DNA from 3 places in the Micromonospora sp. WMMB235 genome. Region 2 is predicted to be linked to each of the others. Evidence: riboswitches for the same ligand, from Rfam matches in the RefSeq annotation. Region 2 holds a riboswitch; each other region holds the start of a gene.

Region 1 (9,312 bases), 830 kb from region 2:
CGGCACGCGCCCCGCCGCGGCCGCCCGGGCGACCAGGCTGCCGGCCTGCGCCGCCGCGGCCGCCCCGACCGCGCCCAGGCCGACGACGCGCCCGATGGCAACCCGGCGCGACACGGCAGCCATCGTCGGGACGGCAGCCGCAGGCACCGTCGCAGGAACCGGTACGGCAACCCGCCGCGGTGCCACCTGGGCCGCGGCAAAGGCGATCACGGCCGTGAGGTGGCCGAGGAGAGCAAGAGTGAACAGATTGTCAGATAGAGCAGCCATCGACTCTCCACGAATGAGTCAACCCGCTACCGCACGCCCCGATCAGGAGGCGGCGGGCGGGCCGGAGATCAGAGCGATTCCAGCCGGGACGGATAGCCGGACGCGGCGAGCGCCGCGGTCAGCACGGGAGCGGTGACGACGACCGGGTCGGCGTCCACCACCGCGCGGCCCGCTGCTGCGGACACGTGCGCCCGATGCACCCCCGGCAGATCTTCCAAAATTCGCCGTACTGCGCTCTCCGCACGGTCGCAGCACAACCCGCGCACGGCCAGCATGTAAGTGACGGTGTCGTTCACGGCATCCTCAGACCCGACGAAGGGACAGCCGAGCTTGCTGGCCGACTGGCCAGGACCACGTTTGGCAGACTCGGCAGGAACGAAGGCCCGCGACGGCTACTCAGCCGGCCACGTATCAGGACGCGTGGACCGCCACGGGCTCACAACCGCAAACCGGTTCTACACCCGCGACACGCACAACAGTGACAGCAGCCGGACCGTCACAGGCCGGCTCACCGGCCGGTGACGCAGCCCCCGGCCAACAGGTAGCCGGCGGACCCAGCGCTGGAATGCCCCCAGTACGACAGCGCCGCCGATCACCAGCAACAGCAGGCAGGCCGTCACGGCCACGCTCCCGCCATCTGCCGGCGCATGATGCCCGTCAGTCGCCTCCGGATCGGCGGAGGCGAGGGCATCAGCGAGGCTGTTCAGGGCCGCAGACGCGTCGTAGGAAGCGAGGGAGGTCGTGGAACTGGCAGCCGCCGAAGGTGTCGCAGTGTCCAGACCCCTAGCGCACTGCAGCGCGTGCAGGACCAGAACCGCAGCGACGACGACCGCCACCGCGACAGCGCGGTAGCCGCGCATCGCACCAGCCGGACCGTCCCACGTCACCAGCGCAGACTACGACACTCCACGGCCGCAGCCGTCGTGCGGGTGCGGGTTCCCGTCCTGCCCCGGATGCTTATCTCAAGGTCGGCGAACCACTGCGTCACCACGTCGCGTTCGAAAGTCCCGTGGGCCACTCGTCGGCGCGGCCTGCATCGGGCGGTCGTAGCTGGACCGCCTTGTTCGGGCGGCTACCACCGGCTCCGGCCCGACAGCCCTTCATCCAGCGCAGCGGACTTTTTGTCCGACTCGACCATGAAGATCCTTCGTAGAAATGTTGGCGTGTCGGACCACCAGAGTGACGATCCCGCGGATCCCATGACCCGATGGCTCAACAGCCAGCCGCACGCCGGCGCGCAGCCGCGCGTCCGGCGGCAGGGTGGTCTGCGGTTTGCGTTCTACGGCCGGATGTCGACCATCGAGCATCAAGACCGGGTGACGTCCCGGCACTGGCAGCGGGACTGCGCCAGCGAACTCGTCGCCGGTCACGGGCTGATCGTCGCCGAGTACTTCGATGCCGGCTGCTCGCGCCGCCGCGGCTGGCGGCAGCGTCCGCAGGCCGCCGCGCTGCTGGCCGCGCTCCCCGATCCGCACCGTGGGTTCGACGCGATCGTGGTCGGCGAATACGAACGAGCATTCTCCGCCAACCAGCTGCAGCACCTGGCACCCCTGCTCGAACAGCACGGTGTGCAGTTGTGGCCAGCCACGACGGGACTGCCCGCCGCTACCTGTTCACCGGCCTGCTGCGCTGCGCACCATGCGGCCGAAGACTGGAATCCCACTGGATCAACCAGCGTCCGGGCTACCGATGCCGCCAAGGCCACACCAGCACCCAACAGCCCACCAACGGCCGACGCAAGATGCTCTACCTCAGGGAAGACCACATCATCGCGCGACTGATGGGACATCCCGGCCTCGCCAGCGACGCCCAGAACCCGCATGACCTGGCCGCGCTCCTGCACAGAAACAAGATCAGCATCATCTGCGATCAGGAACGATGTACACCGACCACAGGAGCCTCAGGCAAGTGAGCCCGTTCAACCCATGATCAATATGTGGAGATGTTGTGTCCGAGGGATTCGGACACAAAGTCACGGCACCCATGCTCAGCATGGGTGCTCATGCCGTAATCCTATAGCAGCGAGCGGCACTATGGAGTTTCCCGTGTCGGCGTCATGCCGTTATCGGTGACGCACCAAAGTCCACAGAGGGGCTGGTTCGGATTTCGCGCCGGCGGCCCCGGCCTGGCCAACCCACCCGGCATGCTGGACCTGTACGTGTTCGCCCCTGCCCGCCGCGTCGGGCGGCACCTAACCTGACCGCACAAGATGATCGGCTGAGCCATACCAGAGGGCGCACGACGTGCCGTCCTGCCTGCTACTGGGCGCGAACCGAAAGGCGACGGGCACCGGCTCGAACGAGCCGGTGCCCGAGGGCCGGAGATGGGATCAGGCGGAGTAGCCGCGGGTGGCCATCCAGTTCGCCAGGTCGATGGTGGTCATCCAGTAGGCGGCCATGTTCGGGTCGGCGGAGTCGGCGATCCGCACCGTCCGGCCGTCGTCCTTATATCCGACCACGGCGATGTAGTGGCCGCCGGGGAAGGAGTGCCAGCCGCCGTCTGTATCGGTCGCGGAGCCGACGGTGTTGGCGACCACGGCACGGCCGTCGGTGATGGCGGTGACCACGTCGGCCTGGAGCTGGTCGATCTGCGCCGGCGTCGCGGCCTGGCCCGGGATCATGTGCGTCCGGTACGGGTTGCCCTTGACCATCTGGTTGAGCCCGCGAGTGGTGTCCTCCGCCGAGTTGGTGCCGTTCTCGCCAGCGTTCAGCGGGGCGACCATCGCGTCCTGGGTGGTCTCGACGCCGCTCGCGCTGAGCGCGTTGCGCACAGCGGCCGGGCCGCAGTTCCAGTAGGCAGTCTGCGCCTCGTAGGTGTGGTCGAGGACCTTGGTCGACGGAGGCTTCGGCCTCGCCTTCTTGGTCACGTCCGGGTCGGTCGTGGCCCTGTCCTTCGCTGACGGCGACGGCTCGGCGGCGACGCGAGCCTCGCCGCGGGTGGCGACATCACCGAGCCGCGGAGCCAGCCCGGCGGCGGTGTTCCCCTGGCGGACGGGCGCGTTGTGATCGGTGGCGGCCAGCGCCGTGCCGACGCCGCTGGCGAGCACGAGCGCCGCGGCGGAGCCGGCGATGATCTTGTACGGGCGCTCGGTCACAAGACGCCGCAGCTGACGCTTCATGTGGTGCTTCATGTGTTCCTCCACGGGCTGGAGCGGCACAGGCCGGCCCGACGCGCGGAGGAACTCACGCACGTTGTGACTGGGCGGGGTGCCGCGGGGATGGGGAGCGCCCGGTGGGCCGGGCTGGGGGGCAGTTGCCGGGACTCACAGTCAGGCGAGTGTCGGCACCGCGATGCCGTGGAGGCGTGGGGAGTATCGGGAGGTGTTTCGCACGAGGCTGGCACTCCTTCCGTGGCCGCCTACCGGGTTAGCTGACGGATTCGGGCGGGAAGTACGCCCTACCGCGGGCCGTGGCTCGCGGATTCACCCCGGTGTTGCCTGGGTCCCCGGTTCATGAGATCACGATTAGGCGGGTCGGAGCGGCGTCGCCACTTGCGATCGGAAACCGCACCGGACGCGCCGACATTACCGGTGGGTACGTCGTATGCCAAGGGCTCCCACCTGCATAAGCCTCGAACATCGCTACTCTGATCGGAACCTCCAGTTACTCATGCCACTCAATGGGACGAGCAGTTATAGCGGAACCCTCGGGACGTAACCGGACATCGGAATGCTGTTGGCGCTCAATTGCTTGGCCGATCGCCGCATACTCACCCGAATGGCCGTTTCCTGGGCGGCCGTACGTAGCCCCACACCAATTTCAGTCACAATTCAGCAAACCCGGGCCGGCAGCAGCGGCGGTAGTGGTGGTACGGGCCGAGGCCGCGCGCAGACACAAGTCAGTGCGAGCTCCCCGTTACCGCACAGGCGTTCATGGAGATGAAGTTGGCGGCGCTCGTGACACCCGGCAGTCAGCCCGCGCAGACCGCGGGTAGCTCGACGTTCGAATGTCGACGTGGCTTCGACGAAAATCAACCCAATCCCGGCGGGCGGCGTAAGGCCGGATCGCCGCCCTGCCGACGGTTGGGCGCGCGCCGCGCGAAGCAAGTGGGAACCGCGTACGAGAGCATGATCGTCGCGCTGATCGCGGTGGCCCGCTTCAAAATCCGTCACCGCGGGGCCACAGAGCGACCCGACCACGGCTGACCGGGACCGCGGCAATGCCTCGCACCACTCCCGGCGCAGTCCGTCGCCGTTGCGAGTCGGCGATGCCACCATGCTGGCGCTCTCCCCCAACCTGACTTTCTGGATCGTCGAAGCTGACCCGCCCCTACTAAGGGCGGGTAGTAGTTGACCTAGGATGGCGACCGCACCACGTGGGAGCGATGTGTGGGCACCGGCCCGCGCCTCCTTGGCGGAAGGATCAACAGTGCCTTTCCAGCGGCGTCGCCGGGCGGCCTGACCTTGCTTGCTGCATCGCCGGGTCTCGCATGTCCTCAGTCGCCAGCACGTCGCGCCGCGCGCTGGGCAATTCGGGTGTGGCTGGCGCTGTTTCCCGCCCTCATCGTGGCCCTCGGGTTCGCTTCCCCTGCGGCCGCACATTTCAAGCTGCTCCGGGCCGTTCCGGCCGACGGCGCGCGGATCGACGGCGCCGTCCAGGAGATCCGGCTGACGCTCAGCGCCGCCGGCACGCCCACAGGAGCGGGATTCAAGCTTTCCGACGGCAACGGCATCGGCCTACCGGCCGCCAGCCACACGCCCGACGGAGGCCGAACGTGGCTGGTCCACCCGACCGCTCGCCTGACCACCGGCACGTTCAAGCTGCGATGGAGCGTCGCGGCCCCGGACGCCCACCCCCTGACGGGTGTCATCACGTTTACGGTGGCCTCGCCTCCCCCGACGCCCGGAACGGCCGCTAAACCCCAGGCAACAGCCAGCCCGCACGGACATGCCGGCCATGGTGGGCCAGGTGTGCCCCCGGCTTCGCCGTCGGCACACGCGGGAGGACACGCTGTTGGCCACACCGCCGACGCGGAACAGGCGCCGGTGCGGTTTGTCGGCGCCGTCGGGCGTTGGCTTTCCTACGGGGCGATCCTGCTCGGTGTCGGTGGTCTTGTCTTCGCGTTGACCACACTGGTCGGCACACGCAGTGACATCCGGGTGGTGCAGATCTGGGTGCGGACGGCGGGGCTGGCGGTGGCGGCTGGAGCGGCCTTTGAGCTGGTTGCACTCGCGGCGGTCTTCAGCGAGCAGGGCACCTTCGCCTCGGCGGCCAGCGCCTCGTCGGTGACCGCCCTCAGCCAGACACCGGTGGCCGCCGGCCTGGTCCTGCGACTCACCGGTGCGGCCGGTCTGCTCGTGTCCGGTTCACTCGAAGCGGCGCTGATTCGGGGCCGGCACGCGGTCGGGCGTCACTCCGTTCCGACCGTCGCAGCGATACCCACCGACTCCCGGAACCTGGTGACGGCTGCCGCCGTCAGCGCGGCCGGCGACGGCGTTCAGCGGGTGCGAGCGCGACCGGTGCGGCCTGTGCTCATGGCGGTCACCGTGGCACTGCTGCTGGGTTCCTTTCTGGTCGATGGGCACACCGTCACCGCGGAACCTCGGGCCGTCGTCGTGGCGGCCGATTTCGCCCACACCATTGCCGCCGCGGTGTGGGTCGGCGGAGTTCTTCTCCTGGCTGCCCTGTTGCTGAGCCGCGCCCGCCTCGGCGTACCGACGGGTGCCGCCGAAATGGCGGTGCGATTCTCCATACCGGCCACCGCCGCGGTAGCGCTCACGGGTGTCGCTGGCGTCGCGTTGACCCTGCTGATCCTGGAACGGCCGGGCCATCTCGTGACCACCGACTGGGGGCGGGTGCTTCTCGTCAAGGTCGCCCTGGTGGCGGCTGTTGCCCTCGTCGGGCTGTACAACAGCCGGCGCGTCGTGCCCAGGCTGGATGACCGCGCGATGGACGCCACTTATCAGCTACGCCGCACTGTCCTGGTCGAGGCGTTGCTGATGGTCGCCGTCGTGCTGGTCACCGCGATCCTCGTCAACGCCGAGACGTAGTCGGCAGCAGCGCGTGACAGGAGTCGAGGGCACCTCACCGCCAGGGCCGCCTCGCGTGGGTCGGGCGCTGATCGTATGAATGCGCCGGTGGATCAGTCGGGATCAGACTCATCCACCGGCGTCAGACAGGCGGTTGATGGATTCGGTCAGGCCGCGGGTACTGTCTCGGCCTCGTTAACAGGCTGTCGCTTGGCCGCGCGGAGGGTGAGACCGGCGGTGAGGGCGCCTGCGGCGGCGATGATCCCGGCGCCGACGAAGGCGGCGGAGTATCCGTCGGTGAGGGCGGGCAGATCGCCGAGCCGGTCGGCGCCGGCGGCGGAGGCGACCGCGGTCATCGCGGCCAGGCCGAGCGCGGAGCCGACCTGGTAGCCGGTGTTGACGATGCCGGAGGCGAGTCCGCCCTCCTCGGGGCGGGCGCTGGAGATCGCCGTACCGAGCGACGGGATGAACGCCAGCGACATACCCAGCGCCGCGACCAGCGAGGCCGGCAGCACGTCAACGGTGAAGCTGCCGTCGGGGCGGACCAACGCGAGCCAGCCGAGTCCGACGGCGAGGACCGCGAGGCCGGTGACCACCATGGGCTTCGGGCCGAAGCGGGCGATGGCGCGCGGGGCGAGCGCGATCATGCCGATCATGATGAGGATGGTCATCGGCAGCAGTGCCGCGCCGCTGGGGAAGGCGCTGTAGCCGAGGACCTGCTGCAGGTAGAGGTTGAGGAAGAACCACATCGGGATCCACGCCGCACCGAGCAGAAGTTGGGCGACGTTGGCGGCGGCGAGGTTCGGCGCCCGGAAGATCGACAGCCGCATCAGCGGCTCCCGGCGGGCCGCCTGGATGGCGACGAACGCCGCGAGGGCGACCACGGCTCCGGCGAGCACCAGCCAGGTCTGCCCAGAGGCCCAGCCCACCTCGGGGGCGCGGACGATGCCGTACACCGCGGCGCCGAGACCGATGGTGACCGTGAGGGCGCCGAGCACGTCCAGCGAACCGCGGCGGGTACCGCCGGCGGGCATCAGGGCCGGGGTGGCCAGCAGCGCGAGCGCGGCGATGGGAATGTTGATGTAGAAGACCCACGGCCAGCTGAGGTATTCGGTGATGACGCCGCCGAGGAAGACGCCCGCGGTGCCACCGGCGGGTGCCGCCGCGCCGTAGAGGGCGAGGGCCCGGGTGAGTTCCCTGGGTTCGGCGCCGAAGAGCATCATCAGCAGCGTCAGCGCCGACGGGGCGATCAGCGCCGCACCGGCTCCCTGTACGGCGCGGGCGGCCAGTTCGACCGTGACGCTGCCGGCCAGGCCCGCGGCGGCGGAGCCGATGAGCAGGACACCCCAGCCGGCGGCGAACATCCGCTTGGCGCCGAACAGGTCGGACAGCCGGCCGCCGAGCAGGAGCAGGCCGCCGAACGCGACGACGTAGGCGTTGAAGACCCAGGACAGGCTCTCCGGTGAGAAACCCAGATCCGCCTGTATGCGTGGTAGCGCGACGCCGATGATCGAGGTGTCCATGATGACCATGAACTGGGCGAGGGCGATGAGTCCGAGGGCCCACCAGCGCTTCGATCCGGATGACATCGTGATCACTCCTTTTCTTACCCCTAGGGGGTATGGGTAGCGGCAATTTTGTACCCCCCACCGGTACCTGTCGTCAAGTGATCCGGATGACATGCCAGGGTAAGCACACGGATCGGTCGAGGTCTTGAGGGGCATACCGGGGAGGGGTATATTCAAACGCCTGCGGGCCGGCGCACAGCCGACCGTCGACGGACGGACCTTGCGCACCGTCACGCCATCGTCTGCGACACCGAGGAGATCCCATGTGCGGCAATGAAGCCAGCTGCGGCTGCGGCACCATCACGATCGACAGCGCCCCGGCGGCCCAGGGCACCGGCAGCGGCGCCCGGAGCACCTACCAGGTGTCCGGCATGACCTGCGGCGGCTGCGCCAAGAAGGTGACCGGGCACGTCTCCGAGATCGCCGGCGTGACCGACGTCCAGGCCGACGTGGCCGCGGGCACCATCACCGTTCTCAGCGAGAACCCGTTGGACACCGCCGAGGTCCGCGCGGTCGTGCAGCGGGCCGGCTACCAGCTCGTGGACTGACCCGCGGGGCATCTCGCATCCCTGGGGCACCGGTTGGCGCCCAGGGATGCCGCCTTGCCATCCGTCCCGGCGACGAGGAGACCGAGTTGACCGTCAACGATCGTTCCCGCCCCGATGAGCTCGTCGTGTACGGCACCGGCTGGTGTCCCGACGTGCGACGCAGCCGCGCCCTGCTCGACGCCGCCCGCATCCCGTACGTGTACGTCGACGTCGATGAGGACCAGGCTGCGGCGGACCTGATCCGTGGCCTGCAGCAGGGGCAACGTCGCATTCCCACCCTGGTGTGGCCGGACGGCAAATTCCTGGTCGAGCCCACCGACGACCAACTGCGTGCCCACCTGACCAGCAGCGGCCATGAAACCGGTGGCCTCGCCGGCTGACGCTTCCATCCCACGCGTCAGAGTGCGCGGCGGCCGTCTAGAGACAGGTGAGGACCGCGGCGAGCATGCCGATGCCCACGGGCGCCCCGAGGGCGGCCGCAGCGAACGCGGTCCGGGTCGCAAGATTGCGGCCGTGCGGGGTACGCGACTGAAGCCGCTGCAACCGGACTCCCACTTCTCCCCCGGCCATCGACAGGGCGGACGGCGGATGGGGCGCACCAGCGAAGCTCAAGAGCGCATTGCGCACGGCCGCATGGCCGCACTCCCGGACGGCCGCAGCGTCCGCACGCAGCTCGACTAGCAGACGGACGGCGGCGGGTGCTTCCCGCGTCAGCGGCAGCCAGGGAACGGCCGATGCAAGCCCTTCCACGGCGGATACCAGCAGGTGGTGGCGCTCGCGCAGATGGGCGCGCTCGTGGCTCAGCACCGCGGCGAGCTGATCCGCCGGCAGATCTCGGGTACAGCTGGCGAGCACAGTCAACCCGCCGGCCCCGCCGAGGCTGTACGCCAACGGGGTGGGGTGTGGGATCCACAGCACCGCCCCGTCACCGGGCTCGGCCGCGCCGCCGGAGAGAGCCAGC
Region 2 (9,312 bases):
TCCAGGCCGGCCGGCGAGTTCGGCCGGTCCACGTCCACGAACTCGATCTCGTCCGCGGCCCGGTCCCGGCTGCCGGCGGCGCGCGCCGCGGTGCCGGCGGCCCAGCCGATCGCCGCGCCCGCCAGCGCCGCCGCGATCAGCAGCGTCCAGGGCAGGGCGGGCCGGCGGCCGGCGAGCGCGTCGAAGGCGAGGGACGCCCGGCGGCGTGCCTCGTCGGCGGCGGAGCCGACCAGGTCGGTGGCGTCGTCGGCCAGGCCGGAGGAGCTGCGGCGGGCGGTCCGGGTGGCGTCGCGCACGCTGTCACCGGCGGAACCGGCGGCGGAGAGCAGGTTCTGCCACGCCTGGTCGGCGACCCGCTCGGCCTTGCCCCGGCGGTCCAGCAGGTTGGATCCGAACATCGTTCTACCTCCTCGGGTGCCGAAGGCCGGCGGCCACTTCGGACTCCGGTGTCCATCCGGCGGGTTCACTGTCTCGGGCAGTGCCCCACCGGGGCGCGTGGCAAACCACGCCGTGGTTCCCGGCCGTGAGCTGCGAACGGGACGAACCACCCGAACGCGCCGGGACCGGTGCCCACGGGACGTGCGTGCGCCCGCTACCCTGGTCGGCGGATCGGCGGGCCCGCCCGGTCGCACGGTTGGCCGCGACCCGCCATACAGGGGAAACTGGAACCCGGAGGTCCGGATTGGGTACGCCCAGGTGTGCCCAGTTCGCGAATTGCTCATCCCGGGGGGTGGCGACCGGGCCGTTGGAGGAATACTCTCGGTCGCGGCCCGCGTACTGATGAGGCGCCCGTCATGGGCGAGTGGAGGTGCTCGCGTGAGCCTGTCGATCGTGAAGTCGGTGCGGCCGGGTGGTGTCGTCCAGATCGCGCCCCGTGGGGAGATCGACGTCGACACCGCGTACGAGGTGCGGGAAGCGATCGCCGAAGTGCTCGCCAAGGGCCGCCCCGCGCGGATCGAGCTGAACATGCGGCTTGTCACGTTCATCGACTCGGTCGGCATCAGCGCCATGGTCGCCGGCTTCCAGACCTGCGAGGTCAGCGGCGTCAAGCTCGTGGTCACCGAGCCGAGCCGGTTCGTGCACCGGCAGCTCTGGGTGACCGGCCTGCTCGGCCTGTTCGGCGCGCCCGAGCCGTGGTTCGCCGACGACACCCCCGAGGTGCTGCCCGGCGCCTGAGCGCGCCGTCCACACCCCCTGCAGCCAGGGGACTTTCTACCCGTTGCCAGTCCGGCGTCGGTACGGGACGATCGTCGCGACGCACGACGGCGAGGGGGCCCGCTTGCAGAGCAGCGACAGCTTCAGCTACACCGTGCAGGCCCGGTGCACCCGGGCCGAAGCGGTGGCGCTACTGGGTGACCTGAGTCGCCAGGGCGAGCTGCATCCGCTGATCGTCCGGGTCCGGAAGCTGCCGGCCCGGCCAGGCGCGCTGGCCAGCTACGCGATCACCGACCGGCTGCAACTGGGCCCGCTGCACTTCCCGGTCACGTACCAGGCGGACGTGCTGATCGCCGGCGAGGACGAGGTCGTCACAGTGGCGCGTCAGCAGCCCGCGACGACGGTCCGCAACCACACCCGGCTGCGCGACGAGCCGGACGGCACGGTACGCATCGACGTGGAGATCACGCTCACCGCTCCGGCGCCACTGTTCGGGTACGCGTTCCGCCAGGCCCGGGCGGCTCACCTGGGCCTGGCGGCTCGTCTCGGAGCGACCCTGGAGGGCCGGCCGGCCTGATCCGGCCGGCCCTCTCGGGGCGCGCTCAGTACACCGACAGGTGCACGTGGTTGGTGTGGTCGCTGGACGGGTCGCCGTTGCCGCCGCTGTACGACTTCCACCCGCTGCTGGGCAGCCAGATCTGCTTGAACCAGATCACGTAGAGCACGGCGAGCGGGTCGGCGTTGCGCACGAAGTATGCGGCCAGGTTGTTGCCGTACGTCCGGTCACCACCGGTGGCCACGCCGCCGAAGCCGTTCTTCTGCGCGGCGAAGTCGCAGGCCCGCCCCTTCGGGTGCTCACCAGAGCCGCTGGGCCGGTGGCACGAGACGTACCGGGTGAAGCCCGCCGCCTTGGCCTGTTGCAGCGCGTGCAGCGTTCGCGGGGTGATGCAGCCGTTCGCCGGGGTCGGGTCGTTGACGCTGCACGACTCCGACGGCCAGGAGCCGTCCGAGTTGCGCGGTGCCGGCTTCGCGTTCTTGCTGGAGGTGCCCTGGACGCTGCCACCGCCGCTGCTGCTGCGCGAGGCCCGGTCGTTCGCCACCTCCAGGGCGCGCTCGGCCTGCTCCTTGCGCTTGGCCATCACCGTCACCTGCTTGCGCTGCTCGCGGATCTCTCCGTCGAGCTGGGCGCGGGTGCGGGTGGCCTCGTCCCGGGTGGTGATCAGGTCGCGCAGCGTACGGTCCTCGTGCGCGGCGACCTGCTCCAGCGCGGCGGCCCGGTCCATGAAGCCCTCCGGGCTGCTGCTGCCGAGCAGCGCCCCGGCGGTCCCCAGACGGCCGTTGCGGTACGCCACGGCGGCGATCTCGCCGACCTTGGCGTCGCGTACGGCCAGCTCGGCGCCGACCGTCTTGAGTTGTTCGTTCAGCTGCTTCTGGCGGCTCACCGACCGGTTCAGCGCGGCTTTCGCCTCCAGCCAGCCCTTGCTGGCCGCGTCGAGCTGGGCACGCAGTTCGGGCGTGCCACCCTCGTCGTCGCCGGGCGCTGCGGCGAGCAGGCCGGTCGCCGGCGCCGCCGAGGCGGGGGAGACCGGAACGGTCGCGACGCCGAGGGTCAGCGTCGCGACGAGCAGGGCCGCCAACCGGGCGGCCGTCCGTCGTACAGGTGCCACTGGGGGCATTCACACGTCCTTCCGTCAACGCCGACCGGGTTAGCTGACGGGTTCGGGACGGAAGATCCCTACCGCTGACGCGGATGCACCCCACGTACGTGGTTCCCCGGCTCGTCCCTGCGGACGATTAGGCGACGGCCGCCCCACCGGGGCCGGGTGGCGCCCGCGGGTGCGGCCGCGACCGAGACTACCGGCGCTGCCCGGGCACGGCTCCGTGGAGCAGTGCCACTAGGCGGGGCAAAACCGGCATAAGACTACATTAGCCACAGTGATTTAAGTGTGTCCTAATCACCACTCGGTCTGTCCGCACACTCCGGCCGACGCTCCGGGTTCGACCTGCAACGTGGCGTGATCGATGGAGAAGTCCTCGTGCAGGGCGGCCCGCGCGGCGGCCAGCACCACGCCCGGGTCCACGCCCGGATCGGTGGTCAGGTGCGCCGAGGCCACCTCCATGCCCGAGGTGAGCGTCCAGACGTGCAGGTCGTGCACCTCGGCCACGCCCGGTACGGCGGCCAGCCGGTCGTGCACGGCGGTGACCTGGAGGTGCTCCGGCGCGGCCTGCACCAGGATGCGCAGCGCGGCCCGGCCGAGCCGCCAGGTGCGCGGCAGGATGAACAGGCCGATGCCGACGGCGACCAGTGGGTCCGCCCACCACCAGTCGGTCGCCGCGATGACCAGCGCGGCGGCGATCACGCCGAGCGAGCCGAGCAGGTCGCCGAGCACCTCCAGGTACGCCCCGCGCAGGTTGATGCTCTCCTTCGACCCGGCGCGCAGCAGCGCGAACGCGACGATGTTGGCGAGCAGGCCGAGCACCGCCACCACGAGCATCGGGCCGGCCAGCACCTCCGGCGGCTCGCCGAACCGGCGTACCGCCTCGACCAGGACGTAGATGGCGACGGCGCCGAGCAGCACGGCGTTGGCGAGGGCGGCGAGCACCTCCAGCCGGTAGAGCCCGAACGTGCGCTGCGGGTCGGTGCCGGCGCGGCGGGTCGCGGTGATCGCGGCGAGGGCCATGCCGATGCCGAGGACGTCGGTGAACATGTGCCCGGCGTCGGAGAGCAGGGCCAGCGAGCCGGTCGTGAAGGCGGCCACCGCCTCGACCACCATCAGGGCGGCGAGCAGCGCGAAGGCGGCCCAGAGGCGGCCCCGGTGGCGGTGCGCCGCGTTGGTCACCGCGCCGCTGTGGTCATGACCTGCGCCCACGCCAACACCCTTCCTGCCCCGTACCGGCCAGGCCCAATGTATGTTCACATCGCTATGTATGCAACTGAACGATGGGTGACCGCCGGGTCACCGTCGGGTGTCCGTCAGGAGGGGTCGAGCGTGGTGAGACGCTGGGTGGCCCGGGACAGCGCCACGTAGAGCGTGCGGACACCCGAGCCGGGGTCGGCCCGGATCTCGCTCGGCGCCACCAGCACCACGCCGTCGTACTCCATGCCCTTGGCCTGCAGGCTGGTCACCACCTGGAGGCGGCCCGCGCCGAGCCCGCCCAGCCAGCCGGCCACCTCGTCCCGGCGCGGCACCGGCGTGATCACCCCGACGGTGCCCTCCACCTGCGCGAGCAGCGCCTCGGCCGCCTCGACGGTGGCCGCCGGCAGGTCGGCGGCGGGCACCGTGCGCTCGACCGGCGGCACGCCGGTGGACCGCACCGCGTCGGGCAGCGGCAGGTCCGGGTAGAGCCGGCGGATCTCCGCCGCCGCCACCGCGAAGATCTCCGCAGAGTTGCGGTAGTTGGTGGTCAGCTCGTAGCGGTGCCGCTTGCGCCGGCCCAGCGCCTGGTCCCGGGCCCGGTCCAGCTCCTGCGGGTCGCCGGTCCAGGCGGTCTGCGCCGGGTCGCCGACCACCGTCCAGGACGCCAGCCGCCCGCGCCGGCCGACCATCCGCCACTGCATCGGCGAGACGTCCTGCGACTCGTCCACCACCACGTGCGCGTAGTCGCGGTAGTCGTCCGGACGCTCCCGCGCCGCCGCGCGGGCGGCGCGCTGCCGATCGGCGTACGTGCTCAGCTCGCGCACGCCACCGGCGAGCTGGTACGGGTCGCGCTTGGGGCGGGCCCGCCGCACCGGCTTGCCGAGCAGCGCGTCCAGCTCGTCCAGCAGCGCGATGTCGGCCACCGTCAGCCCTTCGGTCGCGAGGCTCCGGTACGCGTCGCCGAGCAGCCGGATCTCCGCCGAGGAGAGGATCCCACCGGCGTAGCGGCGCAGCCGGTCCGGGCGGGCCAGCCAGTCCAGCACGTGCCTCGGGTGCAGCCGGGGCCACCAGGCCTTGAGGAACTCGCGGAACTCCGGCCGTTCGATGATCTCGTCCTCGAACGCGGGCTGCTCCGGCAGGCGTCCCACCCGCAGCGTGCGGGCCTGCGCGTAGAGCGCGGCGAGCACCGCGTCGAACGCCGCCCGGCGTACCTCGTTGCGGCGTGCCCCACGGGCCAGCGTCCGGTCCCGGATCGCGTCCAGCGCGGGGCGTTCCAGGCGCAGCAGCTCGCCCCGGTAGAGCAGGCGCAGCTCGGCGGGGGAGTCCGGCACCGCGTCGCGTACCGCGCGTTCCAGCACCCGGCGCATCCGCAGCGAACCCTTCACCGCCGCCACGTCCGGCGGATCGGTCCGGGACGCGGACAGGCCGGGGAACAGCGAGCCCAGCGAGTGCAGCGTGGCGGTCTCCTCGCCCAGCGACGGCAGCACCGAGGCGATGTACTCGACGAACACGCCGGACGGGCCGACCACCAGGATGCCGCCGCCGGCGTACCGGGCCCGGTCGGAGTAGAGCAGGTACGCGGCCCGGTGCAGCGCCACCGCCGTCTTCCCGGTACCGGGGCCGCCGGAGACGATCGTGACGCCGTTGCCGGGGGAACGGATCGCCTCGTCCTGCTCGCGCTGGATCGTGGCGACGATGTCGCGCATGCCCCGGCCGGTGGCCCGGGACAGCGTGGCCAGCAGCGCCCCGTCACCGACCACCGCCATGTCCGGCGGCGCGGCCTCCGGGTCCAGCAGGTCGTCCTCGATCCGGGTGACCTTCTCGGACGCGGACTGGATCGTGCGCCGGCGCACCACACCGCGCGGCTCGGCGGGCGTGGCCTGGTAGAACGCGGCGGCGGCGGGGGCCCGCCAGTCCACCACCAGCGTCTCCGCGTCCACGCCCCGCACGCCGAGACGGCCGACGTGCAGCACCTGCCCGGTACGCAGGTCCAGCCGGCCGAACACCAGCCCCTCGTGCTCGGCGTCCAGCACGTGCCGGCGCTGGGCGGCGTGGAAGACCATCGCGTCCCGCTCGACCAGCGCGCCGAAGTTGCCGACCCGGGCCAGCCGGTAGCCCTCCCGCTCGGCGTCGGCCGCCGACCGGCGCAGTTCGGCCAGCCGGGCGTACACCCGGTCGAGGTGGCGCTGCTCGGCGGCGATCTCCCGGTCCAGCGTGGTCTGGTCGGTCAACGCGGATGCTCCTGTGTTCGGAGGGCACGACGGGCTGAATGAGGGTACGGGCCGCCGGCAACCGCCACGCCGGGGCATGCCGCGCACGTGGCGTACGTCAGTGCCGCTCGCGAGCGGAGACGCTCAGAGGCGGGTCGCCGGGCGGCCGGCCAGCACCCGGTCCAGCACGCCGGCGAGGGCGGCGTTCACCTCGTCGGGGCGCTCCATCATGAGCATGTGCCCGGCACCCGGGCAGACGGTCAGCTCCGTGGTGGGCAGCGCCGCCGCGATCGACTCGGCGCAGGGCGGCGGGGTGAGCCGGTCCCGGTCCCCGACCAGCGCGGCGGCCGGCAGCCCGCCGAGCGCGGCGAGCGTCTCCAGCCGGTGCTGGGCGCCGATCGAGGCGCGGAAACCGCCGATCGAGCGCAGCGTGGCCCGGGCCACCGCTGAGGTGACCAGCCGGATGTCGGCCGGGTCGCAGCGGTCGCCGAACAGCATCCAGCGGATGCTCGGGCGCAGCGCGCGCAGCAGCGCGTGCGGGGGCCGCCAGCCGCCGCAGCGGGCCAGCACCCCGGCGCCTGTCGTCTCGGCCAGGCGGATCAGCCGGGTGATCCGGGGGGAGAGGCCGTACGCGGTGTGCGTGTGCCCCTCGGCGGTGGTGGAGACGAAGACCAGCCCGGCGGTACGCGCGGCGAACCGGCCGGGGTGCCGGTGGGCGTACTCCATCACCGTCATCCCGCCCATCGAGTGCCCGACCAGGACGATCGGACCGGACGGGACGATCTCGTCGATCACCGCCGCCAGGTCGTCACCGAGCTGCGCGAGGGTGGCGTCGCGCAGCGCCAGGCAGCTCGACCGGCCGTGGCCGCGCGCGTCGTACGTGACCAGGCGGACCCGGCCGCCGAAGCGTTCCCGCAGCTCGGCGACCTGACGGTGCCAGCTGCGCCCGTCCAGCGTCCAGCCGTGCAGCAGGACGGCGGTCACCTCGGCGTCGACCGGCCCGGTGACGCTGACGTGCAGGCGTACGTCGTCGGGGAGCCGCAGTTCCAGGTCCGGCATCGTCCACCTCCCGGGCCCGCCGATGTGTGTCCACCGGATGACCCGGCGGTGACACCGGCGTTACCCGCCATGAGACCACGGCAACCGGCCCGGAGAGAAGATTCCCGTCCGGCCCCACGAGGTCGGATCGGTGACCAGGCTGGGAGGCATGCCGTCCACCAGCCCGCGCGCCGCGCTGGCCGAGCTGCTCTCCGGCAACCGCCGTTTCGTCAGCGGGCAGCCGGTGCACGGGCACGACGTCACCGCCGCCGCGGCGGCGGCCTCCGGCGACCAGCAGCCGTACGCGGTGGTGCTGGGCTGTATCGACTCCCGGGTGCCGTTGGAGGCGATCTTCGACCAGACGTTCGGTTCGATCTGCGTGATCCGTACCGGCGGGCACGTGCTGGACCGGGCCGTCCGGGGCTCGATCGAGTACGTGGTGGAGCAACTGGGCGTACGCCTGGTGATGGTGCTGGGCCACGAGCGCTGCGGCGCGGTCGGCTCGACCGTCGAGGCGCTGCGCACCGGACGCCGGCCCGGCGGAGACCTCGCGTACGTGGTGGACCGGATCGCCCCGGCGGTCACCGACGTCGGGGTGGACGACCCGGACGCGCATCCGCTGGCGATCCGCCGCCACGTCCGGCGCACGGTGGCGGCGTTGCGCCGCGACGACCGGCTGGCCGGGCCGGTGGACGCAGGTGAGCTGGCAGTGGAGGGCGCGCTCTACGACCTGGCCACGGGCGAGGTGACGCTGTTGCCGCAGGAGCAGACGCGAAACCGCCCGCCGGGGTGATCCCGGCGGGCGGTCGCGGTGGTGCGGGTGAGAGCGCTCAGCCCTCGAAGACGCCGGCCTCGACGAGGCGCTTCTCGGTGGCGTCCCAGCCGTGGTCCGGGTAGGACGCGGCCAGGCCGTTGATCTCGGCGCGGATCTTGGCGGCGTGGCCGGCGGCGGCCAGCACGCGGATCTCCTCGACGAAGGCGTCGGAGTCGGTGCGCAGGTGCGCGGTCTTGCCGTTGGTCAGGTTGCGCACGTAGGCGTGCTTGCCGCCGTTGAGCGGGATCAGGTACTTGAACTCGCCCAGCACGCTGAGGGCGCCACCCTGGCCAGCCTGGCCGGCCCGGACGGACGCGCGCGCGGTCTTAGAGGTGTTGCTCGCCACGGAGGTACTCCTTGCAGACGTACGGTGGGGACGGAAGCCGTCCGGGGGCTGTATGCGGATGACGCCCGGGTGGGCGCCGGCCCGCGAAGATGTACGGCGGCACAGAACCGCCCAGAGAACTGTACACGACCACGACACCTGGCTGGTCGTCGCGGCGTCAGAGGGCACAACCAGGTCCACCACCCGGGTATTTCCCGCTCCGGGGCCCGGCGAATTTTCCGATTCGCTGGCGCACCACCAGTCACACGGGTCATCATGTGTGCCAGGTACCACTCGGTAGGACGAGGTCGTAGGGGAAGACGCACCTCGGCTCATCGGGAGGTCACCGTGCCAACGCGTGGCGTCGTATACGTCCACTCGACCCCGCTCGCCGTGTGCTCGCACGTCGAGTGGGCGATCGCGCGCGTCCTCGCCGCGCCGGTCAACCTGCACTGGACGGCGCAGCCCGCCGACCCGGGCGCCCGCCGCGCCGAGTGCGGCTGGACCGGCAGCCCGGGGACCGGCGCGGAGCTGGCCGCTGCCCTCCGGCAGTGGCCCATGATCCGTTTCGAGGTCACCGAGGAACCCAGTCCCGGCGTCGACGGCGAGCGCTTCATGTACGTACCGGGCCGCGGCCTGTTCCGCGCCGCTGTCGGCGCGGCCGGCGACATCCAGCTCGGCGAGGACCGGCTCCGCAGCCTGATGGCCGCCGCACGCAGCCCGGAGGCGCTGGCCCACGCCCTGGACAAGGCGCTCGGCACCGCCTGGGACGCCGAACTGGAGCCCTACCGGTACGCCGGGGACGGTGCTCCGGTGACGCTGCTCACCCGGGTCGGGTGACGGCGGCCGAGTTGCCCCGATACGGTGGGCCGCGTGTCGATTTCCCCGCGGCGCTCCGCCGTCGCGCTCGCC
Region 3 (9,312 bases), 3.6 Mb from region 2:
CCCCCCACCGCCTGTTGACCATGAAGTTGGCGGGCGTGAATCGGGCAAACTGTGCCGCTAACTTCATGATCAACGGGGCGAGGGTGGGGCGGCGGTGGGGCGGGTCAGAGTTCGGGTTCGGGGGACTGGCGGGACTCGGGGGTCGTGCCGCGCAGGCGGGCGATCAGGCGCATGCCGTGGTAGATGACCAGGGCGGCAGCAGTGCCCAGCGCGATGCCGTTGAACGACAGGTCGCCGGCCGTCAGCGTGTAGTTGGCGGCGCCGATGATCACCGCCACCGCGGCGGTGAACAGGTTGATCGGGTCGTGGAAGTCGACCCGGCTCTCGATCCAGATCCGGGCGCCCAGAATGGCGATCAGACCGTACAGCGCGGTGGTGGCGCCACCGAGCACCCCGGCCGGGACGGTGAGGATCAGCGCGCCGAACTTCGGGCAGAGCCCGAGCAGGATCGCCGTGCCGCCGGCGATCCAGTACGCGGCGGTGGAGTAGACACGGGTCGCCGCCATCACGCCGATGTTCTCCGCGTACGTGGTGGTGCCGGAACCGCCGCCGGACCCGGCCAGCACTGTGGCGACACCGTCGCCGAGCAGCGCCCGGCCCATGTCGCGGTCCAGGTTGCGGCCGGTCATCGCGGCTACCGCCTTGACGTGCCCGGCGTTCTCCGCGATCAGCACCAGGATCACCGGGATGACCAGCACGACGGCGCGCGCGTCGAAGCTCGGCGTGTGGAACTCGGGGAAACCGACCCAGGCCGCCTGGCGCAGGCTGCTGACCGCCTGCTGGTCGAGGTTGCCGGTGAGCGCGGCGAGCACCCAGCCGACCACCACGCCGACGAGGATCGACAGCCGCGCCACGAAGCCGCGGAACAGCACAGTGGTGAGCAGGATCGCGACGAGCGTGACCACGGCGATCAGCGGCTGCGCCTTCACGCCGGTGCCGGACCCGTCGCCGTCCCACGCGACCGGCGCGAGGTTGAGGCCGATCAGCATGACGATCGCGCCGGTGACCACAGGCGGCATCAGCGCGTCGATCCAGCGGGAGCCGGCCACCTGCACCACCACGCCGACGATCGCCAGCGCCACGCCCGCGACCACGATGCCGCCGAGGGCCGCGCCGATGCCGCCGTCGGTCTTCGCCGCCAGGACCGGCGCGATGAACGCGAACGACGACCCGAGGTACGAGGGCAGCCGGTTGCCGGTGATCAGCAGGAACAGCAGCGTGCCGAGCCCGGAGAACAGCAGCGTGGTGGCGGGCGGGAAGCCGGTGATCAGCGGGACGGTGAAGGTGGCGCCGAACATGGCGACCACGTGCTGCACGCCCACGCCGATGGTGCGCGGCCAGGAGAGCCGTTCGTCGGGTGCGACCACGTCGCCGGGGCGTACCTGGCGGCCGTCGCCGTGCAGGGTCCACGGGGACCAGCGGGAGGTGGGGGACTGGGTCATCGGTCGCCCTTCGCGTCATCGGGTGACGGGGGCGTGATCGACCCTGGGAGTTGTTTCTAGCACGTGCCCTGGCGGGACGTGGTCCCGCCCCGGCTCAGGCGACGCCGGTGGGACGGAACTGGACGCTGACCCGGGGGCCGACCGGCCGGGTGGTCTTCGGCACCGCGTGTTCCCAGGTGCGCTGGCAGGAGCCGCCCATGACCACGAGGTCGCCGTGGCCGAGCGGGAACCGCAGGCTGCCGCCGCCTCCGCCGCGCGGGCGCAGCAGCAGCGCGCGCGGGGAGCCGAACGAGACGATCGCCACCATGGTGTCGGTGTGCGCGGAGCGGCCCAGGGTGTCGCCGTGCCAGGCCACGCTGTCGCGGCCGTCGCGGTAGAGGCACATGCCGGCGGTGACGAACGGCTCGCCCAGTTCGGGCGCGTAGTGCCGGGTGAGCGCGTCCCGGGCCGCGGTGAGCACCGGGTGCGGCAGCGGCCGGCCGGCGGCGTACCAGCAGAGCAGCCGGGGCACGTCGACCTCGGTGTCGTACATGGTCCGGCGTTCGGCCCGCCAGGGCACGTCGTGGCGCAGCGTGTCGAGCACCTCGTCGGAGCCGCGCACCCAGCCGGGCAGGTGATCGACCCAGGCGCCCCGGCTCAGTTCGTGCCGGCGCAGCGCCCCGGCGAGCGGGCCCAGGGTCGGGCCCTGCTCGGCCAGGTCGAGCATCGAGGGCTGGTACGCGTCGGACACGCAGCCGATCGTACCCCGCTCTCGAACAGGCGTACGACGATCAGCGCCGCAGCATCCGGCGGACCTTGCCCGGGACGGCCTGCTTGATCCGCTCCCGGAGCTGCTGCGAGCGCAGCGCGTCGATGGTGGCGGTAAGCGTGGCGTTCTCGTCGCGCAGCCGTTCGATGCGGGTCAGCAGTTCGGCCGGCGTGGTGGCGGCGGCGGGCCGGACGGCCGGCGGGAACACCGTCTCGCCGACCTGCCGGTCGAAGCGCGCGGCGCTGTCGCCGTCGGCGAACGAGGTGCCGAGGTCGTGCTTGCGCAGGAACGCGGTGATGGTCTCGAAGCGGGCCTTGTGGCCGTCGTTGAGCGCTGTGTAGTCGGCCTCCGCGTAGAGGTCGGCGGCGTCGACGTCGGCCGGCACGTCCCGCATGATCCGGTGCGGGATGCCGAAGTAGCGGGCCAGTTCCAGGGTGCGCGAGTCGTGCGCGAACAGGTAGCCGGGCGTGCCCGCGACGAGCGCGGTGATGGTGCCGTGGATGCGGGTGCCGAACGCGAAGTCGTACCCGGACAGGTGCGACATCCAGGTCCACGGGTCGACGAACATGCGCACCTTGTCCTCGGCGAACAGCGGGTGCGAGGTGTGCAGCGGGATGTCGCTGCTCTGGCCCCGGTGCTCGGGCGCGTCGCCGTAGAGCAGGGTGCCGAGCGTGCGCAGGTCCTGCGGCACGTAGCAGAGGTTCGGGTAGCGCTCCTGGTGGTGGCGGACCACCGCGGCCATCGAGCGGACGTACGGGGAGATGGTCAGTGCGACCTTCGAGTCGGCGGTCAGCTCCGGGCGGCTCTTCTCCAGCTGGAACGTGTCGCCGTGCAGGAACATCGACGGGCAGCCGATCTGCTCCACGTCGGAGAAGCCCAGCGCGTTGAGGTAGCTCTCGGTCACCTCGCCGCGTACGCCGATGCTGTGCGACCGGTCCAGCACGGCCTTGCAGAACGCGCGGACCGGCTCGTCGATCGGCCGCAGGTACTCGCGGTCGCCGTCGACGTTCGTCTGCACGCCGACGCCGAGCACCACCACCGGGATCTTCAGCCGTTCGATCAGCCGGGTCAGCGGCGTCAGGCGGTGCACGAAGCTGCGCCGGAACGCGTTCGCCAGCGGTACGACGAACACGTCGTGGCGTTCGTTGATCTCGTCGGCGAGACGCGGGTCGGCCGGGGTGCGTGTCGGTGTGATCTCGGCCGAGGAGGTGGCGAGCAGCTTGTGCGCGGCGTGGCTGAAGACCAGGTTGCCGCTGTTGTCCCCGATCCAGTTGCCGGCGAACGTCTCCTCGGGCGTGAGGACGTCGAACGGGCCCTTGCGGGCGCGGAGCAGGATCCGCTGGTGCATCCGGTTCGCTCACCTTCCGTACGGCACGGCGTGCGGGCGGGAGCCGGGTGGGTGCCCGCGCGTGCAGAACGGAAATCCTATCCGCCGCCCGCGCGGAGCCGAGCGGACGTCGGCTCGCCGGGAACGTCCCGGTTCCCCGGGGTAGGGTGCCCGGAATGACCAGCGCGCCGACCGTCACCCGTGCCCCGCGACTGCCGTCGCTGACCGGATTGCGGTGGGTGGCCGCGCTGCTGGTCTTCGGCTTCCACGCCGGGACCATGGGGATCGTCGCCGAGCCGCACCTGAAGCCCCTGGTCGACAAGGCGTTCAGCCTGGGCCTGTCCGGCGTCGAGTTCTTCTTCATCCTCAGCGGGTTCGTGCTGGTCTGGTCGTACCGGGACGGGGAGCGCGCGTGGACGTTCCTGCGCCGCCGGTTCGCCAAGATCTACCCGAACCACGTGGTGACGTTCGTCGCGGCGCTGGCCGTAGCAGCCTGGTTCGCCGACCCGGTCGTGCCGTGGGCCGCGATCGCCAACTTCTTCCTGGTCCAGGCGTGGATCCCGCTGGGCGGCTACTTCTACAGCGTCAACAACGTGAGCTGGTCGCTCTCCTGCGAGCTGGCCTTCTACCTGTGCCTGCCGCTCGTGGTGCCGTGGCTGCGCCGGGCCCGTACCGGCGTGCTGCGGACCGTGCTGGTCGCGGCGCCGCTGCTCATCCTGGCGCTGTGGCCCGGCCAGCAGCTCGTGCCGGAGGAGCAGCGGTGGTGGTTCACCCAGATCTTCCCGGTGACCCGGTCGCTGGAGTTCTGGATGGGCGTGGCCGCCGCCGAGCTGATGCGCCGGCACCGCTGGCGCGGACCGAACCTCGCCGCCGCCACCGGGATCTTCGTCGCCACCTGGGTGATCGCCGCGCTGTGGATCCCGGCCGAGTTCTGGGCGGCGCTGCTCGCTGTCGCGTACCTGCTGGTCATCGCCGCCGCGGCGGACGCCGACGTGCGCGGCCGCCCCACCCCCTGGCGGTCCCGGGCGATGGTCTGGCTCGGTGAGGTCTCGTTCGCCTTCTACCTGGTGCACGTGCTCGTCATGGTCACAGTGCTGCGGCTGACCGGGCACTGGGGGACCGGGCTGCCCGGCTGGCGCGGCCCGGTCGCGGTGCTCGGCTTCCTGGTGGTCACGCTCGCGCTGGCCGCCGCGCTCCACCGCTGGGTGGAGACACCGATGATGCGCCTGCTCGGCCCGTCCCGCCGGGCCCGCGCGGCGTCGCGCGCACCGGCCGTGCCGGCTCCGCGCGAGCCCGCCGAGGCCGCCACCAGCCCGGCCGCCGACGGCGGCGCGAGGCCCGTCACCGGTCCGGCCGAGGACATCGAGTACGCCGGGCGGCGTCGCCCGGACTGACACGCGCACACGTCCGCCGGTCGATCCGCGACACGCCGTGCGGCGGTGCGTTCGTGGGGGATCGGCGGTAATTTGTACCCGTGCTTCCGATCGCGCTCACCTGCCCCGTGTGGTGGGTGGCGCGCTGGACCGCCCGGATGCTCGCCAGTCTCGCCGTGGTCGTCGCCTGTTCGTTCGGCGCCGCCACGCTGCCGGCCGGTGTCGCCGCTGCCGCCCCGGCTCCGGCGGTCGCCGCCTCGACGTACACGGTCACCGGCGCCTCGACCGCGACGCGGCCGGAGGCCGACCGCGTGGCCGAGCGGCAGGCCGCTCCCGCCGGGGTTCCGGCGCCCGCGCCCCGGGCGGCCGCCCCGGCCGTCGTGGAGCCGGTCCCGGCCGGACGGGCCGTCGCACCGGCCGGCCCGCGGGCACCGCCCGCCCGCTGACCCGCTCACGGGCCGCGCCCGTTCTCCGCACCCACCGCACGTCATCCCCGCACCCGCCCCGGCGGCCCTCCACCGGCCCGCCCCGGCGAGGTCGTGCGGGTCCTCCCGCCAGGTCCTTCCCGTGAGGTGCCGACCATGTCGCAGACCGCTCTGTACCACTTCCTCACCTCCGTGCCCGAGGCCGCCGCCATCTGGTCCTTCCTCCTGCTGCTCGCCTTGGGCCTGCTCGCCGCGCTCGTCGCCCGGCCCGAACGCGACCCCGCGCCGGAGACCGCCCCCGAGCCGCCCGACGCCGACGCCGCCCGCCGCGACGACCTGACCCGGTACGCCGAGGAGGTGGCGGTGGCCGCCGCCGGGGCCGCCCAGACGGCCCGTCGCCGCCGGGAGCAGTGGCTGGCCGCGCAGGACGAGGCGGACCGGGCCTGGACCGCGTACGACGAGGCGGACGCCGCCGCCCGCCGCCTCGCCGGCGCCGCCGCGCTGGCCGCGCCGCGCACGCCACGAACCCCTGCGGAGTACGCGGCCCGGGAGCGCTGGCTGCGCCACGCCGCCATGACGGCGCACTGGCGGGGCGACCTGACCGCCCGTCAGCTCGCCGACGTGCTGGCGCGCCGCAACGGGTGGGATCCGCGCCGGCACCCGGCCGAGCAGGAGATCGTGCTGGCCCGCACCGTCAGGGACGGGCGCCGGGCCGGATGGGAGAGCGCCGCCGCGCGGGAGCGGGCAGCCTGGCGGGACGCGGAACTGGCCGCCGAGGCCGCCCGGACACTCGCCGCCGAGGCGTACGCGGCCACAGTGGCGCTGCGGCCCGCCCCGGCGTACCGGAGCGCGACGCCGAGCGCCCAGCCGGTGCCCGCGTCGGTCCGTAACGCCCGCTGGCGCCCGGCCCGGGTCGGCTGAGACGGCCATCTCGACCGAATCGTTACCCGGAACGTGGTGAGCCCGGTCACCCGGTTCACCGAAACGGGCGCCGGGCGCAGAACGGGTCATCGAGTATCGCGATTGCAGGCCGGGTGGTCGTCGTCTGTCCGCTTTCCGCCGCCGGGCGCCGTCGAAACTGCTTGTCCCATTGAGTGAAGTCAGTAACCGGGTGTTCCGAAATCCGTTACCACGGATCACGTTTACGCAGGTGGGAGCGCTTGGCAGGGGACATACCCACCGGTAGTGTCGGCGCGTCCGATGCGGTAATCGATCGCCGACGGCGACGCCGCACCGACCCGCCTAATCGTGTTCCACGAACCGGGGACCCATGAGCACCATCGGGGTGAATCCGCGAGCCCACGGCCCGCGGTAGGGCGTACTTCCCGCCCGAATCCGTCAGCTAACCCGGTCGGCGGCCACGGAAGGAGTACCCCGCGTGCCCACCCCTCGATCGTCCCCCCGCCTCCACGGCGAAGCGGTGCCCGCGCGCGCCTGACGCGCGACCGGCAACCGCCCCCTGGGCGCCCGGCATCACGGGCGTTCCCGATCCCCCGGCCATCCGGCCCCGCCAGCACGTGTGAGTTCCTCCGCGTGCCGGGCCGGCGTGTGCCGCTCACGCCCCGTGGAGGATTTCGTGAAGCACCACCTGAAGCGTCAGCTGCGACGGATCGTCACCGAACGCCCGTACCAGATCATCGCCGGATCGGCCGCCGCGCTCGTGCTGGCCGCCGGCGCCGGCACCGTCGCCACCGCCGGCGACGACGCCCCGGTCCAGGAGAACACCGCCGCGGTCGCCGACCTCGGCGCCGCCCGCCTCGGCGAGCAGCCCGCCAGCCGCAGCGAGGCCCGCATCGCCGTACCGCAGGCGTCGCCCAGCGCCTCCGCCTCGCCCAGCGCGTCGCCGAGCGCCTCCCCGTCGGCCAAGGTCACGGCCGACCCGGACACCACGCCCAAGGCCAAGCCGAAGCCGCCGTCGAGCAAGTCGCTCGACTACGACTACCAGGCCCAGATCAACTACTTCTACTGCGGCCCGGCCGCCGTGCGCAACGCGCTCAGCGCCGCCGGCGTCGAGCGCAGCCAGGACGCGCTCGCCGGCCCCCTCGGCACCACCGAGATGGGCACCAACTCGGCCGAGGACACCACTCGGGTGCTCAACCAGCAGGTCAAGGGCAACCCGTACCGGACCCGCATGATTCCCGGCTCGGCCACCCCGGCGCAGATGGACCGCCTCCAGGCCGACGTGGTCGAGGCGATCAGCAACGGCCGCGGGGTCGTCGCGAACGTCGCCGGTACGGCCACCGACACCAACGGCGGTTGGCACTCGTTCCCTGGTGGCCACTACGTCGCGGTGGTCGGCTACAAGGACGACGGCCGGACCGTACGGATCGCCGACTCGGCCGACCCGTCGCTGCCCTCGTACTGGATCACCACGATCGACCTGGCGCACTGGATCGCCAGCCGCGGCTACTCCGCCTGACCGTCCCGCACGCCCGAAGGCCGGCACCCCATCCCGGGGTGCCGGCCTTCCCCGTCCCGCCCTCCCTCGCCCCCGTCCCCGCCTCGCCCCTCGCCCCGCCCGGCCCTGGCGCGGCCCCGGCGCGGCCCTCATGCGGCCTTGGCGCGCCGATCTTGGACTTGTGGCGCCCAGTTTGTCTGGCTCGCCCGCTATGGAAGGTGCCACAACTCCAAGATCGACGGTGGGGGGAGTGTGGGCGGCCGGAGCCGGAGCGAGGGGGCGCCAGGGGCGAGGACGGCGCGGGGCGAGGGCGGCGCGGGGGCGAGGGCGGACCGGGGGCGGGGTGTGGGCGAGCCGGGGCGAGGGTGGGGTGGGTCGGCGGGTTCGGTCTCGCGTGTCCGGGGCGGGCGGTGGCAGACTGCGCCAATGGGCGATGCGACGGGGAAGCGGCACCTGATTCTCCTGCACGGCATGGGTGCCACAGGCGAGGTGTGGCTGCCCTGGGCGCCGCTGCTGGAACGCCGCTGGCCCGGCCGCTGGCTCGCCCCCGACCTGGCGGGTCACGGCTGGTCGCCGCCGCTCGACGGCTACTCGTTCGAGGCCCTGGCCCAGCGCGTGGTCGACGGGCTCGGCCCGGTCCGGCTCGGCCCCGAGGACCGGCTGGTGCTGCTCGGGCACTCGCTCGGCGGGGTGGTGGCGCTGGCGCTCGCGGCCCGGCAGCGAGGGCTTCCGGTCGACGCGGTGGTCGGGCTCGGCATCAAGGCGGTCTGGTCCCCGGCCGAGCTGGCGAAGTCGGCGGAACTGGCCGCCCGGCCGGTCACCTGGTTCGCCACCCGTGACGAGGCGGCCCGCCGCTACCTGCGCGTGTCCGGGCTCGCCGGGCTGTTCGCCCCGGACCATCCGGTGGTGGAGGCGGGGCTGCGGCGGGAGGACGGCCGCTGGCGGCTCGCCATGGACCCGGCGGCGTTCGCGGTCGGGGAGCCCCGGCTGCCGGTGCTGCTGGCCGCCACCGACGTGCCGGTGCTGCTGGCCCGGGGCGAGCTGGACCCGATGGTGACCGACGCGCAGCTCAAGGAACTGGGCGTGCCGGTGGCCACGCTGCCCGGGCTGGGCCACAACGCGCACGTCGAGGACCCGGAGGCGGTGCTCGCCCTGCTCGACCCGTACCTCTGAGCGGGCGAGCCGGCCCGCGACGGGCCGCCCGCGTTTCTAGCCGGCCGCGCGCGGCGCCGGGACCGCCCAGTCGGGTTCCAGCTCGCGGCGGGCGGCGGACAGGAACGCCTCGGCGTAGGCGTCGGCGGGGAAGTCGCCCAGGTAGCGGGTCCGCGCCGTCCAGCGCTGCGCCGCCTTCGGGTCGGCGTCCAGCAGGTCGGTGAGCACCTCGTCCACGTTGGACATGTCACGCCGCAGCACGTAGCCGGACGCCGCGAGCGGGAACCGCTCGACGAAGTGCTCGCCGTCGGCGCCGGTGTCGGTGACCGCGTACGGCTTGCCGGAGTAGAGCCAGTCGGAGATGACCCCTGACACGTCGGAGACCAGCGCGTCGGCGCGGTTGACGCACTCGGTGAGCGTCAGCTCGCGGGCCGCGGCGGCGCCCCA

The links. A riboswitch is a leader RNA that binds a small molecule or an ion and turns the genes downstream of it on or off. The one in region 2 is predicted to bind cyclic di-AMP.
Region 1: linked by a shared signal. The riboswitch ahead of BFV98_RS30265 (C39 family peptidase) and the one ahead of BFV98_RS26675 (hypothetical protein) in region 2 are both predicted to bind cyclic di-AMP.
Region 3: linked by a shared signal. The riboswitch ahead of BFV98_RS09640 (C39 family peptidase) and the one ahead of BFV98_RS26675 (hypothetical protein) in region 2 are both predicted to bind cyclic di-AMP.

What each region holds. Positions count from the first base shown of each region.
Region 1 covers NZ_MDRX01000001.1:6,799,073-6,808,384, reverse strand. Annotated here, with positions in the region: gene ccsB (c-type cytochrome biogenesis protein CcsB) at 1-267, opposite strand, end outside; gene BFV98_RS31695 (cation transporter) at 336-563, opposite strand; gene BFV98_RS30270 (hypothetical protein) at 723-1,154, opposite strand; gene BFV98_RS32855 (hypothetical protein) at 1,368-1,832, opposite strand; gene BFV98_RS32850 (zinc ribbon domain-containing protein) at 1,844-2,179, shown strand; gene BFV98_RS30265 (C39 family peptidase) at 2,597-3,397, opposite strand; cyclic di-AMP (ydaO/yuaA leader) riboswitch at 3,607-3,747, opposite strand; gene BFV98_RS32095 (hypothetical protein) at 4,139-4,411, shown strand; gene BFV98_RS30260 (copper resistance CopC/CopD family protein) at 4,742-6,256, shown strand; gene BFV98_RS30255 (MFS transporter) at 6,403-7,824, opposite strand; gene BFV98_RS30250 (heavy-metal-associated domain-containing protein) at 8,067-8,351, shown strand; gene BFV98_RS30245 (glutaredoxin family protein) at 8,438-8,731, shown strand; gene BFV98_RS30240 (M56 family metallopeptidase) at 8,769-9,312, opposite strand, start outside.
Region 2 covers NZ_MDRX01000001.1:5,971,814-5,981,125, forward strand. Annotated here, with positions in the region: gene BFV98_RS26660 (hypothetical protein) at 1-398, opposite strand, end outside; gene BFV98_RS26665 (STAS domain-containing protein) at 817-1,176, shown strand; gene BFV98_RS26670 (SRPBCC family protein) at 1,280-1,732, shown strand; gene BFV98_RS26675 (hypothetical protein) at 1,758-2,831, opposite strand; cyclic di-AMP (ydaO/yuaA leader) riboswitch at 2,836-2,966, opposite strand; gene BFV98_RS26680 (cation diffusion facilitator family transporter) at 3,111-4,025, opposite strand; gene BFV98_RS26685 (AAA family ATPase) at 4,130-6,244, opposite strand; gene BFV98_RS26690 (alpha/beta fold hydrolase) at 6,368-7,282, opposite strand; gene BFV98_RS26695 (carbonic anhydrase) at 7,431-8,054, shown strand; gene BFV98_RS26700 (hypothetical protein) at 8,092-8,421, opposite strand; gene BFV98_RS26705 (DUF3145 domain-containing protein) at 8,749-9,240, shown strand; gene BFV98_RS26710 (glycoside hydrolase family 3 protein) at 9,274-9,312, shown strand, end outside.
Region 3 covers NZ_MDRX01000001.1:2,382,742-2,392,053, reverse strand. Annotated here, with positions in the region: gene BFV98_RS09670 (uracil-xanthine permease family protein) at 105-1,442, opposite strand; gene BFV98_RS09665 (alpha-ketoglutarate-dependent dioxygenase AlkB) at 1,537-2,172, opposite strand; gene BFV98_RS09660 (polysaccharide pyruvyl transferase family protein) at 2,213-3,538, opposite strand; gene BFV98_RS09655 (acyltransferase) at 3,694-4,911, shown strand; gene BFV98_RS09650 (hypothetical protein) at 4,992-5,336, shown strand; gene BFV98_RS09645 (hypothetical protein) at 5,472-6,236, shown strand; cyclic di-AMP (ydaO/yuaA leader) riboswitch at 6,545-6,687, shown strand; gene BFV98_RS09640 (C39 family peptidase) at 6,880-7,734, shown strand; gene BFV98_RS09635 (alpha/beta fold hydrolase) at 8,140-8,886, shown strand; gene BFV98_RS09630 (CDP-glycerol glycerophosphotransferase family protein) at 8,923-9,312, opposite strand, start outside.